3 regions of the Musicola paradisiaca NCPPB 2511 genome follow, and region 2 is predicted to be linked to each of the others. Evidence: riboswitches for the same ligand, from Rfam matches in the RefSeq annotation. Region 2 holds a riboswitch; each other region holds the start of a gene.
The links. A riboswitch is a leader RNA that binds a small molecule or an ion and turns the genes downstream of it on or off. The one in region 2 is predicted to bind thiamine pyrophosphate.
Positions count from the first base shown of each region.

Region 1: linked by a shared signal. The riboswitch ahead of thiM (hydroxyethylthiazole kinase) and the one ahead of thiC (phosphomethylpyrimidine synthase ThiC) in region 2 are both predicted to bind thiamine pyrophosphate.
Region 3: linked by a shared signal. The riboswitch ahead of thiB (thiamine ABC transporter substrate binding subunit) and the one ahead of thiC (phosphomethylpyrimidine synthase ThiC) in region 2 are both predicted to bind thiamine pyrophosphate.

Region 1 is NZ_CM001857.1:3,148,253-3,152,421, forward strand. Features, by position in the region: gene psiE (phosphate-starvation-inducible protein PsiE) at 1-361, opposite strand, end outside; gene thiD (bifunctional hydroxymethylpyrimidine kinase/phosphomethylpyrimidine kinase) at 537-1,340, opposite strand; gene thiM (hydroxyethylthiazole kinase) at 1,337-2,125, opposite strand; TPP riboswitch at 2,167-2,265, opposite strand; gene DPA2511_RS13935 (VOC family protein) at 2,435-2,827, opposite strand; gene DPA2511_RS13945 (DUF2891 domain-containing protein) at 2,987-3,988, opposite strand.
Region 2 is NZ_CM001857.1:4,270,398-4,274,566, forward strand. Features, by position in the region: gene hemE (uroporphyrinogen decarboxylase) at 1-911, opposite strand, end outside; gene nudC (NAD(+) diphosphatase) at 971-1,744, opposite strand; TPP riboswitch at 1,992-2,108, shown strand; gene thiC (phosphomethylpyrimidine synthase ThiC) at 2,214-4,166, shown strand; gene thiE (thiamine phosphate synthase) at 4,163-4,169, shown strand, end outside.
Region 3 is NZ_CM001857.1:690,616-694,784, forward strand. Features, by position in the region: gene thiP (thiamine/thiamine pyrophosphate ABC transporter permease ThiP) at 1-988, opposite strand, end outside; gene thiB (thiamine ABC transporter substrate binding subunit) at 964-1,947, opposite strand; TPP riboswitch at 1,991-2,099, opposite strand; gene sgrR (HTH-type transcriptional regulator SgrR) at 2,206-3,867, opposite strand; gene sgrT (glucose uptake inhibitor SgrT) at 3,963-4,124, shown strand.

The DNA.
Region 1 (4,169 bases), 1.1 Mb from region 2:
CCAAAATCAGGATGGCGCCGGCATAGGTCAGGGTATCGATCGGATTTTTGTGATCGACGATGATTAGCCGAATGATGGCGGTAATACCGATATAGATGAAATAGCGTAGCGGAAAGTGATATCCAGACGAAAAATACTTCACAATCAATGCAATAAATTCGAAATATAAAAAATAGATCACCAGGCTCTCGATCAGCATGTAGGAAGATTCCTTCTCATTGCTGACAAACAGTACCGTCGACAGATGCGCAGTCTCCTTGACAAGAAAGATGACCAGCATCACCGCCAGTGCCAGCAGCCCGACATTGAGGATCGTCTGTAGTCCCCGGGCAATCATTACCGCACGTATTGAACCCGCCATGAGCCCCTCCTTAAGTCCACTCATCGACACAACCGTGACCGCCAGACTACTGTCCGCAGATGTCGCCACGCTGACAATAATCTGACACAGATCACAAAATTAACGGGTAGCGGGCGAGCTGTCCATGCAATATTTTTCTGCTATTTATCTGATTTTCTTATCCCTTAAGACCCAATCACCACCAGCGATAAAAATGGTGCACTGGGCCGATCCCTCCGCCGACCTGCAACGAATCCGCTTGCTCCAACGCGCCCTGCAGGTAATTCTTCGCGGCGGGCAACGTCTCCTGCCAGTCGGCATGACGTGGACGCAACGCCGCCAGCGCCGCGGAGAGCGTACAGCCGGTACCGTGAGTGTGACGGGTCACGACACGCGGCGTACTGAAGCGTACCGGCGCACAATGCGTCGTAAACAACCAGTCCGGGCTTTCCCGGTCGCTCAGATGCCCGCCTTTCATCAGTACAGCCTGGCACCCCATCGCCAACAACCGCTCGCCCTGTTGCCGCATTTCCGCCTCATCGACCGCTGGCGCGCACTGCAACAACGCCGCGGCTTCCGGCAGATTGGGGGTAATCAACGACACGCGCGGCAATAACAGTTGACGCACCGCCTCCACCGCCTCGGGTGCCAGCAGCGGGTCGCCGCTTTTCGCCAGCATCACCGTATCCAGCACCACATGCGGCACTGGGTAACGTTGCAGTCGTTCTGCCACCGCCTCTACGATGTCCGTCTGCGCCAGCATGCCGATCTTGGCGCAATCAATGCGCACGTCGCTCAACACGGAATCCAGCTGCGCGGCGACAAATGCCGGTTCGATCCGGTATACCGACTGCACCCCGCGCGTGTTCTGCGCCACCAATGCGGTAATCACGCTGGTGCCATAAGCCCCCAACGCGGAAAACGTTTTAAGATCAGCCTGAATCCCCGCGCCGCCGCTGGGATCGGTACCGGCGATGGTTAATGCGTTAATGCGTTTCATACCGTCACCCCTCCGCGTTCGGCATACAGCGCATCCAGAAACCCGGGAATAAAGCTGCCCGGCCCCGATGCCTGCTGAGCGGCCCGCGCACCGCAACGCGACATGACGGCACAAGCCGCCGCCACATGGGCCAGGCGATCCCCCTCCAGTGCGCAGAACCCAGCCACCACGGCCGACAACGCGCAGCCAGTGCCCACCACTCGCGTCATTAACGGATCGCCACCGCTCACCGCCCAATCACGCTGACCATCGGTGACGTAATCCACCTCACCGGTGACGGCGACGCAGGTCGACCAACGTTGCGCCAGCGAGCGAGCGGCGGGAAGCGCGAACCATGAATCGTTGCCGCTGTCGACGCCGCGCCCGGCGGAACCTTCCCCGGCCAGCGCCAGAATTTCCGAGGCATTGCCGCGAATGGCGGCCGGTTTCATCGTGAGCAGTTGCTGAGCAAATGCCGTGCGGTATGTCAGCCCGCCGACAGCAACCGGATCCAGTACCCAGGGCGTGCCTGCCTGTGTCGCACTGGCGATCGCCGCCAGCATGGCATCCGCCCGGGATACTTCTAGCGTTCCAATATTGATCAGCAGTGCATCAGCGAGTGCGCTGAATTGCGCCGCTTCGCCCGGATCCACCACCATCGCGGGAGAGGCGCCCAACGCGAGCAGTACATTAGCGGTAAAACTTTGCACCACGTCATTAGTGAGACAATGAACCAACGGAGCACGCTGGTGAAACAAAGTGAGGGAATCCGCGACAGAGGCAGTAGGGAAAGGTGTTGCTTGCATTTTCATAAACCTCCCGACCGGCGTGGAAGAAGACGGCAACCGGCGGGATACCGTGACTTTCCTACGCTGGCATTATCCAGTTCAGGTAATACGGGTATTTCTCAGCCCCGCCTTTCAGAAGGGCACCCCGAGTCAACAGCGGTATTATTCAGAGCGTTTGGGAAAAGATCAATCGCTACGGTTTCCTGATCCCAGGAGTCAGTCCATTAACGGCTACACCGCCGCATCCATCAATGCAACCGCAATAGCACCTCATTACATCCGCGTGCTAAATCATGGTGTCGGCAGCTCCGGCAGAATGCCGTCACTTCAGGGTGCACGGTGATACACCGCCTCAATATTGTACCCATCGGGGTCGTACACAAAGGCTGCGTAGTAATTCGGGTGGTAGTTTGGACGCAGCCCCGGCGCCCCATTATCCCGGCCCCCCGCAGCGATAGCTGCGGCAAAGAAAGCGTCGACCCGCTCACGCGATGCGGTACTGAACGCAAAGTGCACCGCCGGGCAAGCTCCTGCCTCCGCCTGATAAAACCAGAGTTCGCCGCCCGGATCGCTGGCTTGCCCGTACCCTTCCGTCACCGCGAAGCTGACGGCGAACGACATATCCTTAATCAGGCGATAACCCAACGGCCTGAGCGCAGCCTCATAAAACTGTCGACTACGGGTTATATCCGTCACCGGAATACTCAGATGATCCAGCATAATCTCTCCTTGCTGATGGTCGTTATGGATGATATCGCGCCACCATACCCCCACCGTTTAGCGGGAAACATGATCGTGATCGGCAAAGAGAATAATGCGTAATGGCATGGAAAACGCCACGGATGATTGCCCGACACCCATGTTGGGCAACCGTGAGGGTCAGCACACCAGCGCCAGCATGGCGAAACTCGCCAGCCAGTGTCCGCCGCTGTAGTGGCTGCCCACCACGTATCCAACGCTGGCGTCAAGATGCCGCTCGGCGGCATCCAGCAAGACCGACCGCGAGGCGGCCGATGCCGGCAGTTGTTCTGTGATATGGCGCATACACCAGGCCCGGCTGAGGTTTAACCCATCCAGATGCGCGATTTTCGTATCGGCCCTGTCACTCACCCGTGCCGGATGGAGCAACGTATTGCACACAGACATCGTCGGTAAAAACGCATCAAACCAGGAAGGAAATGCCGCTCCCAACACCTGGCTCATCAATAACCCTTCGGTCAAGGCACCGGACAAAAATTCGTCCCCGCCCGGTTCGTAATGCGCGGGATAGGCGATGTCATCGACAAAATAACACATGGCCGCCTGGGTAATGGCGGTCTCCAGTTTGCTGTCCGCCACGATGCGTGCATAGTCGAGCGACAGACTCAGCGCGAAAGCGGTATTGAAATGAGTGCCGACCCGGATGGGGTAGGTCAGTTTGTCCAGATAGTCGAGCAACCGTTGCCGGATATCCTGCACCAGCGGCCGCAGTGCATCCAACCAACTGGCCGCGGCAGGGTGCCGCGATTGCGCGAGCTCTCCCGCCAACGCCAGCAACCAGCCATAACCGTAAGGCCGTTCAAAGGAGGCACGCATCGGCGCCTGAAAATACGCAGCCTCACGCGCCATGTTATCCCGCGTGAAATGCTCGTCAAACAGCCGGGTAATGTCGTCGTAACAAGGCAGTTCGGGAAACTCGCGGAGACTACGCAGCAGTAGCCAGTAGCCATGCACGGCGGAATGCCAGTCGAAACAGCCGTAGAATACCGGGTGTAACTCACGCGGCGGCAACGCATCGGCATCGCTATTCATCAGGTGCATAATGTGATTGGGGTATTCCTGCCGTAGGTAGGTCAACGGCATACGGGCGAACGCATCCGCCAGGTGGGGTGTCAGTTGCATCTCGGTTCCTTAGTACGCCCATAGCCGCATCGCCGTGCGTCCCGAACGCCATAAAAAGTAACGGTTTAAGATTATATGACTCACAACTATCCCAGCCGGATTTATGCGTCAATCGGTTTATGCGTTTCAGGAAAATCAATGCATTTCAGGGGATGACAATGCCCTACCCGAGGATGTTGAA
Region 2 (4,169 bases):
ATACGGGCCGGCTGCGCATACAGCAGCGAGGGATCCATATTGCCCTGCAGCGCCACCCGATCGCCGACGCGCCGACGGGCGTCGGCGATATCGGTGGTCCAGTCCAGCCCCAGCGCATCACAGCCGGTATCCGCCATCGCCTCCAGCCACTGGCCGCCGCCCTTGGTAAACAGCGTCACCGGCACGCGACGCCCGTCGTTTTCGCGCAGCAAACCATCGACAATCTTGTGCATGTAATGCAGCGAGAATTCACGATAATCAGCACCGCTCAGCGCGCCGCCCCAGGTATCAAAAATCATTACGGACTGGGCGCCGGCGCGAATTTGCGCGTTCAGATACAGCGTGACGCTGTCCGCCAGCTTGTCCAACAGCAAGTGCAGAGTCTCCGGCGCGGTAAACATCATCTTCTTGATCACAGTGAATGCTTTACTGCTGCCGCCTTCCACCATGTAGGTCGCCAGCGTCCAGGGGCTGCCGGAAAAGCCGATCAGCGGCACGGCGCCCGCCAGATTCCGCCGAATAGTCCGCACGGCGTTCATGACATACCCCAGTTCCAGTTCCGGATCGGGGATCGGCAGCTTCACCACATCGGCATGCGACGTCACGGGAGAGGTGAAACGCGGCCCCTCGCCGGCTTCAAAATAGAGCCCCAACCCCATGGCATCGGGCACCGTGAGGATATCCGAGAACAGAATGGCGGCATCAAGATGGTAACGACGCAACGGCTGTAAGGTGACTTCGCAGGCCAGTTCCGCATTGCGGCATAGCGACATAAAATCGCCCGCCTGCGCGCGCGTCGCGCGATACTCCGGCAAATAGCGCCCGGCCTGACGCATCATCCATACCGGCGTCACATCCACTGGCTGGCGCAATAAAGCTCGCAGATAGCGATCATTTTTCAGGTCAGTCATGTTTTTTCCTTTTAGGCCTGCAGACAGGCATCGTTCGTTATCTCGGGTTAACACGCCGCTTAACTATCCGCTTCGCGGCACAGCACCACGGTATCTTCGATCAGGCGGCGGGCGACCGTGCCGGGCGGCGGCAACTCAGGCAGGCGATCATAACGAAACCAGGCGGCGTCGCGCAGTTCCGAAGGGTCGTGCCGCAGTTCGCCACCGGCATACTCCGCCGTATACGCCATCATCAGCGAATGCGGAAACGGCCAAGGCTGTGAGCAGACATAACGCAGATTCTTAATACGCACATTGCTCTCTTCCATGACTTCTCTGGCAACCGCCTGCTCCAGCGTTTCGCCGACTTCGACGAAGCCGGCCAGCGCGGTGTACATATTGCCGCGATGGCGCAAATGCTGAGCAAGCAGGATTTTCTCTTCATGGCGGATGGCAACGATAACGCAAGGCGCAATCTGCGGATAGTAACGTTCCCGGCAATGCGGGCAGAGGCAGGCCAGTTCGGTCGTGCTGTGAACCATGTCATGGCCGCAATAACCGCAAAAACGGTGTGAGCGATAGAACGCCTCCAACTGCACAGCCCGGCCAGCCAGTTGGAACAATACGGCGTCATGGCTCAGCAACTGACGCACCGAACCCATATCCTGCGCCATCTCGTGCTGCACCAGCCATACCGCCTCGCCCTGCCATTCACCAATCTGTCGCGCTGCGCGCTGTTGCAGATGCCACTGCGCCGCACGCCCATACGGCAGTTCTCCCTGGGGTTGCCAAACTTGCTGTCGGTGGCAGACCACCCACCAGCCGGACTCATCCCCTTTCAGCGTCAGTTCCATATTTCTATCGCCTCTTTTTTGTCGCCGGACGGCATGTGACGGCTCTGGGCGCATTATCCGGCGCGTGTGCGGCCTTGGCAATGCGCTTTCCCTGAATGCCGCGACGACGCAAACGATTGGCCCCGTCGTAACACGGCGTCATGATTTGGCTTTTGACAGCCGTCGGAACCCGGCATAAAGTGTGGGGCTACCACCCCCGAAGCGGGGTGAGGCGGCGCCCCTGAACGTGATTTATCAGGCGCAGCCAGAAATCTTGTCGGAGTGCCCAGCCTGTAAAAAACGCAGGCGGGCTGAGACCGTTAATTCGGGATCCGCGGAACCTGATCAGGTTAAAACCTGCGAAGGGAACAAGAGTAATCTCACTGCCAGAACCTGTTGATGCAGCCTGCTTCAATCGGTTCACATCCAGCCATTACTCCCTCCGAGCTCCAGACAAGCAACCTTTCCCTACACCGTTAAGGAATTTGCTATGTCTACAGAACAGAAACCCGCCGCCGGGCAAAACCACGCCAGCCGTCGTGCGCAACGTGAAGCGGCGCAACAGTTTATCGACTCGCTGCAAGGCACCGCCTTCCCCCAATCGCAACGCATCTATCTGACCGGTTCGCGTCCGGACTTACAGGTACCGATGCGCGAAATCCAGCTCAGCCCGACGCTGGTCGGCGGCAACCGCGACAATCCGCAGTACGAACCCAACGAACCGGTGCCGGTTTACGATACCTCGGGCCCCTACGGCGACCCGGCCGCCCGGCTGGATGTCCGTCAAGGGCTGGCGAAAACGCGCGCCGCCTGGATCGACCAACGGCAGGATACCGAACCGCTGCACGAACGCAGTTCCCGCTTCACCCAACAGCGGCTGGCGGACGCCGGCCTCGACCATCTGCGCTTTGAGCACCTGCCGTCCCCCAAGCGCGCCCAAGCCGGGCGGTGCGTCACCCAACTGCACTACGCTCGCCGTGGCGTCATCACCCCGGAAATGGAGTTCATCGCCATCCGTGAAAACATGGGGCGCGAGCGCATTCGCGGCGAGGTGCTGCGCCAACAGCATCCCGGACACAGCTTTGGCGCGCATCTGCCGGAGAACATCACCCCGGAGTTCGTGCGTCAGGAAGTGGCCGCCGGCCGCGCCATCATTCCGGCCAACATCAATCACCCGGAATCGGAGCCGATGATCATCGGCCGTAATTTTCTGGTCAAAGTGAACGCCAACATCGGCAACTCGTCCGTCTCCTCCTCCATTGAAGAGGAAGTGGAAAAACTGGTGTGGTCGACCCGCTGGGGCGCAGACACCGTGATGGATCTGTCCACCGGCCGCTACATCCACGAAACCCGCGAATGGATCCTGCGCAACAGCCCAGTGCCGATCGGCACGGTGCCCATCTATCAAGCGCTGGAAAAAGTGAACGGCATCGCGGAAAACCTCAATTGGGAGATCTTCCGCGACACCCTGCTGGAGCAAGCCGAACAGGGGGTGGACTATTTCACCATCCACGCCGGCGTACTGCTGCGCTACGTGCCGATGACCGCCAAACGTCTGACCGGCATCGTCTCGCGCGGCGGCTCGATCATGGCCAAATGGTGCCTGTCGCACCATCAGGAAAACTTCCTCTACCAGCATTTCCGTGAAATTTGCGAAATCTGTAGCGCCTATGACGTCGCGCTGTCGCTGGGCGACGGCCTGCGCCCCGGCTCGATTCAAGACGCCAACGACGAAGCCCAGTTCGCCGAACTGCACACGCTGGGCGAACTGACCAAAATCGCCTGGGAATACGACGTACAGGTGATGATCGAAGGCCCCGGCCATGTGCCGATGCAGATGATCCGCCGCAACATGACCGAGGAGCTGGAGCACTGCCACGAAGCGCCGTTCTATACGTTAGGCCCGCTCACCACCGACATCGCGCCGGGTTACGACCACTTCACCTCCGGCATCGGCGCGGCGATGATCGGCTGGTTCGGCTGCGCCATGCTGTGCTACGTCACGCCGAAAGAACACCTGGGTCTACCCAACAAAAACGACGTTAAACAAGGGCTTATTACCTACAAGATCGCCGCTCATGCCGCCGATCTGGCGAAAGGCCACCCCGGCGCGCAGATCCGCGATAACGCCATGTCCAAGGCGCGATTCGAATTTCGCTGGGAAGACCAGTTCAATCTGGCGCTCGACCCGGAAACCGCCCGCGCCTACCACGACGAAACCCTGCCGCAGGAATCCGGCAAAATCGCGCATTTTTGCTCAATGTGCGGGCCGAAATTCTGTTCGATGAAAATAACCCAGGAAGTCAGAGACTACGCCGCCCGGCAGGAAGCGCAGGCGCAGCCGATCGACGTCGGTATGGCACAGATGTCCGCCGAATTCCGCGCCCGCGGCAGCGAACTCTATCACTCCGCCGCCAGCCTGCCGCAGGAGGAAAACCGATGAACG
Region 3 (4,169 bases), 1.1 Mb from region 2:
TTTGCCATAGCGCATTCTGGCGTATGACGCTGACGAGCGAACCGTGCAGCCCGTCAGCCACCACGGCCAGCAATGGCGGCAGTAACAGCAGGAGTGCCGCGACAATCAACAGGGTATCGGCGATGCGGCTGAACGGGCTGTCTTGCGGATCGCGCCAGTCACGCTGCTGGCTGATGCCGACCGGCAGCAGTGTGGTTAACCGCTGCCCAAGCAGCGTCAATCCCAGACAACAGATCAGCTGTAACAGTGCCAGCAGCGCCGCACGCGCCGGGTCGTAATCAAAACTCAGCGCCTGATAAATCGCCAGTTCGATGGTGGTTGCCTGCGGGCCGCCGCCCAGCGAAAGCACGGTAGCGAAACTGGCGAAGCAGAGCATGAAAATCAGTGACCCCGCCGGTAGTAACTGACGGCGCAGCCAGGGCCATTCCACCAGCCGGAAAAAATGCCAGCCGCGCATGCCGAGCTGAGCCGCCAATTGGCGCTGTTCGCTGGAAATGCTCTCCAGCGCCTGCAGCATCAGCCGGGTCGCCAGCGGCAGATTGAAGAACACATGGGCCAGCAGGATGCCCTGCAAACCGTAAGGCGAGAAGCGATAATGCAGCCCGAACAGCGCCAATAGCTGCGCCAGCCAGCCTTCGCGGCCATATACGCTGAGGATACCGAACACCGCCACCAGCACCGGCAACACCAGCGTCATGGCGCATAGCCGCAACAGCCAGCGCCGGCCGGGGAAGCGACGGCGGTAGAGCGCACGCGCCAGAAACAGCGCGGGAAGTGTGGAGAGCAGGGCGGAAAGCAGCGCCTGCCAGACGCTGAATCCGATGACGTGCCACAGGTAACTATCCTGCCACAGCGACAACCATGGCGCCTGCGGCGCATCAAACCACAGCGCGCCGAAGGCCAGCACGGCGGTGGCCGTCAACAACGAGGCTGCCAGACCGCCGGCCCACAGCCAGCCGGGAATCAGCGGCTGACGGCGCGTTGCCATGCCTGCACCCAGCTTGCGCGTTGCTCGGCGACCTGCTGCGGGGTGAACGACAACGAGGTCTTGGGCACCATCAGGCTGTTATAGCCCGCAGGCAACTCGGTTTTAACCGCCGGGTACATCCAGTTGGTGGTCGGGATGATCTGCTGGAAAGCCGGGCTGACCATGAACTGCAGGAAACGCTCCGCCAACTGGGGGTTTTTACTGCCAGCCAGACGACCGGCCACTTCCACTTGCAGGTAATGGCCTTCGGCGAAATCAGCGGCGGCATAGTTGTCTTTCTTCTCGGCGATGATGTGATAGGCCGGCGAAGTGGTGTAGCTCAGTACCAGATCCGCCTCGCCTTTGAGGAATAGACCGTAAGCTTCGCTCCATCCTTTGGTGACGGTAACGGTTTTTTTCGCCAGTTGCTGCCAGGCCTGCGGCGTCTGGTCGCCGTACACTTTTTGCATCCACAGCAGCAAGCCCAAACCCGGCGTGCTGGTGCGCGGGTCTTCGTAAATCACCTTCCACGGCTGGTTGCTTTCCACCAGTTCACGCAGGCTTGTCGGCGGGTTTTTCAGCTTATCTTTGTTGTAGACGAAGGCGAAGTAACCGTAGTCGAACGGCAGAAAGGTGTCGTTTTTCCAACCGCCGGGTACGGCCAGCGCATCGGTGCTAATACCGTGTTTGCTGAACAGGCCGGTTTGTTCCGCCGCCTGCAGCAGGTTGTTGTCCAGACCCAAGACGATATCGGCCGGGCTGTTTTTGCCTTCCATGCGCAGGCGGTTAAGCAGTGAGACGCCATCTTCCAGCGCGACGAATTTCAGTTCGCAGTCGCAGGTTTTTTCAAAGGCGGTTTTGACGCCCGGCCCCGGCCCCCATTCTGACGCGAATGAGTCGTAGGTGTAGACCGTGAGCGTCGGTTTGGCGAACACGGGGGCGGATAGCAATAGCAGGCAGGACAGTAATTTTTTTAACACTTTGCACTCCAATTTTTAGCGGATGGCAAAGGTCTTTGAGCAGGCCGGAAGCAGTCTCAAATCCCTTCGCCGGTATTAACCGGATCAGGTTCGACGGGTATTTTCTCAGCGACAAACCGAACAGCGGCGGCATCGCACCCCGTTGAGAACGGCGGTATTGTAAGATGAACGTTACATAAGGGAAAGCACGGAATCCGGCGGTATGCGTTCCGGTTGGCGTCGACATGTACGACGCGGCAATCGCGGTGCGGCGCGCGTTTAGAGATTATCCGGCGGTGCAAACCAGGCGGATTTGAAATCGAACCACCCGCGGGTATTGAGATGGATGCCGCGCATGCTGCGTTGCCCCTGCAATTGCAGCCAATGGTGAAATAGCGGGTGGATTTGCTGGCGTTGTATCAGCGCCTGTCCCCAATCCGGCAAAGAGAGCGAGCCCTGCCGCCACTGGCGGGCGGTCGCGGCCAGGTCTTCGTCTATGCAGTGTTGCAGCAGCGGCATTTCATACAACATGGCAAACAGCGAGAATTCGAGCGGCAGGGCAAAGTTGGCGCTGCCGAGCCACAGATCGCTATCGCCTTGCCCTTGATGCCACTTTTCATAATCCAGATGCTGCACGCTGAGCGTGACATCGTACTGCGCCAGCAGACGCGCCATGATGTCGGTAATATCCTGATATTCGGGATGATCGCGGTAGCTGGTGATACGCAGCCGGGCCAGCGACGCCGGTTTTTCCTGCAAGGCGCGCGGAATATTGTGATGCCAGCGCGGCAGCAGGCCGTAGGCGGGCGACCAACTGCTCTGGTAAATATCGCCCGCCTGGCCGAGCATAGCGACCGGGCTAAGCACCTGGCAGAGCCAACGCCGGACAGCCGGGTCGCACATGGTCGGCGCGCGGCGATCGAACAGGAGGTAGTAACAGCCTTCCTCCAAGCGGTTTTCCAGTTCGTCGGTATGTGTATCGTCTCCCTGTAACTGTATTGAGCAGGGAGGGAGCGACGGTTCATCAGGCAGTACCCAGATACTGACTTCATCGATCAGCGCACGGTAGCCAAAGTAGTCGTCAAATGCCTGAATCTTCAGTTGGCTGTGGGTGTTTTTCACCACCGAGTATGGGCCGGTACCCATCGGCTGGCGCACGAAGTCCGGCAGCGTTTGCCACTCTTTCGGGATGATCATCGCCGGGACGCTGCCCAGCAGCCACGGCAGCCAAACGTCGGGCATGCTGAGCTCAATATCCAGCACGAACGGCGCGGGGGAGGTAATGGCGACCCAATGTGAGAACAGCGGCGACAGCGTCAGCCGTTTCAGGGACGTGACCACATCTTCCATCGTCATTTCCCGACCGTGATGAAAGCGTACCGCCGGACGCAGATAAAACCGCCAATGCAGTGGCGACAGCGCCTGCCAGTGGTGCGCCAGATCCGGCAGGAGTTCCCCATTTTCCTCATTTATGCTGGTCAGCCCGCTGAAGATCTGCCGGGCCAGGTGCATTTCGGAACGCCGTAATGCATTGCCGGGCATCAGGTTATGCATCGGGCGATAATAGAGTATGCGCAGCAGGTGGCGGCCCTGGCGGAAGCTGCGTCCCAGGTGGGACATCAGCATCTGACGCAGGGTCTCCTTGTCGCCGACCAATTGCACCAACTGGTCGATACGGTCTTGTTCCAATAGGTCTTCAGCTCGCTGCTGTTGCAACGTCAGGCCGGTGTACAGGAACGTCAGGCGTGAACGTTTTCCGCGTCCCGCTTCCGCATGCCAGAGCAGCCAACCCTGCTCCTGCATGGCGCGCAGCAGCGATCGAATATGGCGGCGCGAACAATTCAGCAGGACGGCCAATTCCTGTAGCGTGGTGTCGGTATCCTGGCCCTGGAAGCATTGCCATAACCGGACAAACTGCTGTTGCAAACGAGTCGATGACATAAAAGGGGAACTCCACGGCGGAAAGTCATCAATATATTTTTCCCTATATTACGTCGATACTTTGGGTCAGTGAACAACGCAGCGTGAGGAGGCGGATGATGACCTGTCAGTATCGTTTCTATGTGCGTTGGCTGTGTCACGGCAGGCGCGGTTTATGGCGTTTTTTGTCGACGTCACAGCGTATGGCGTTGCTGTTGCAGGTGACGCAGTGGCAGATTGGCGAGATGAACGAGGAAGAATATCGCCATTGGCTGTGATAACGGATGTGAGCGTTGCGGCATCGCGGCTTCAGGCGACGTTCC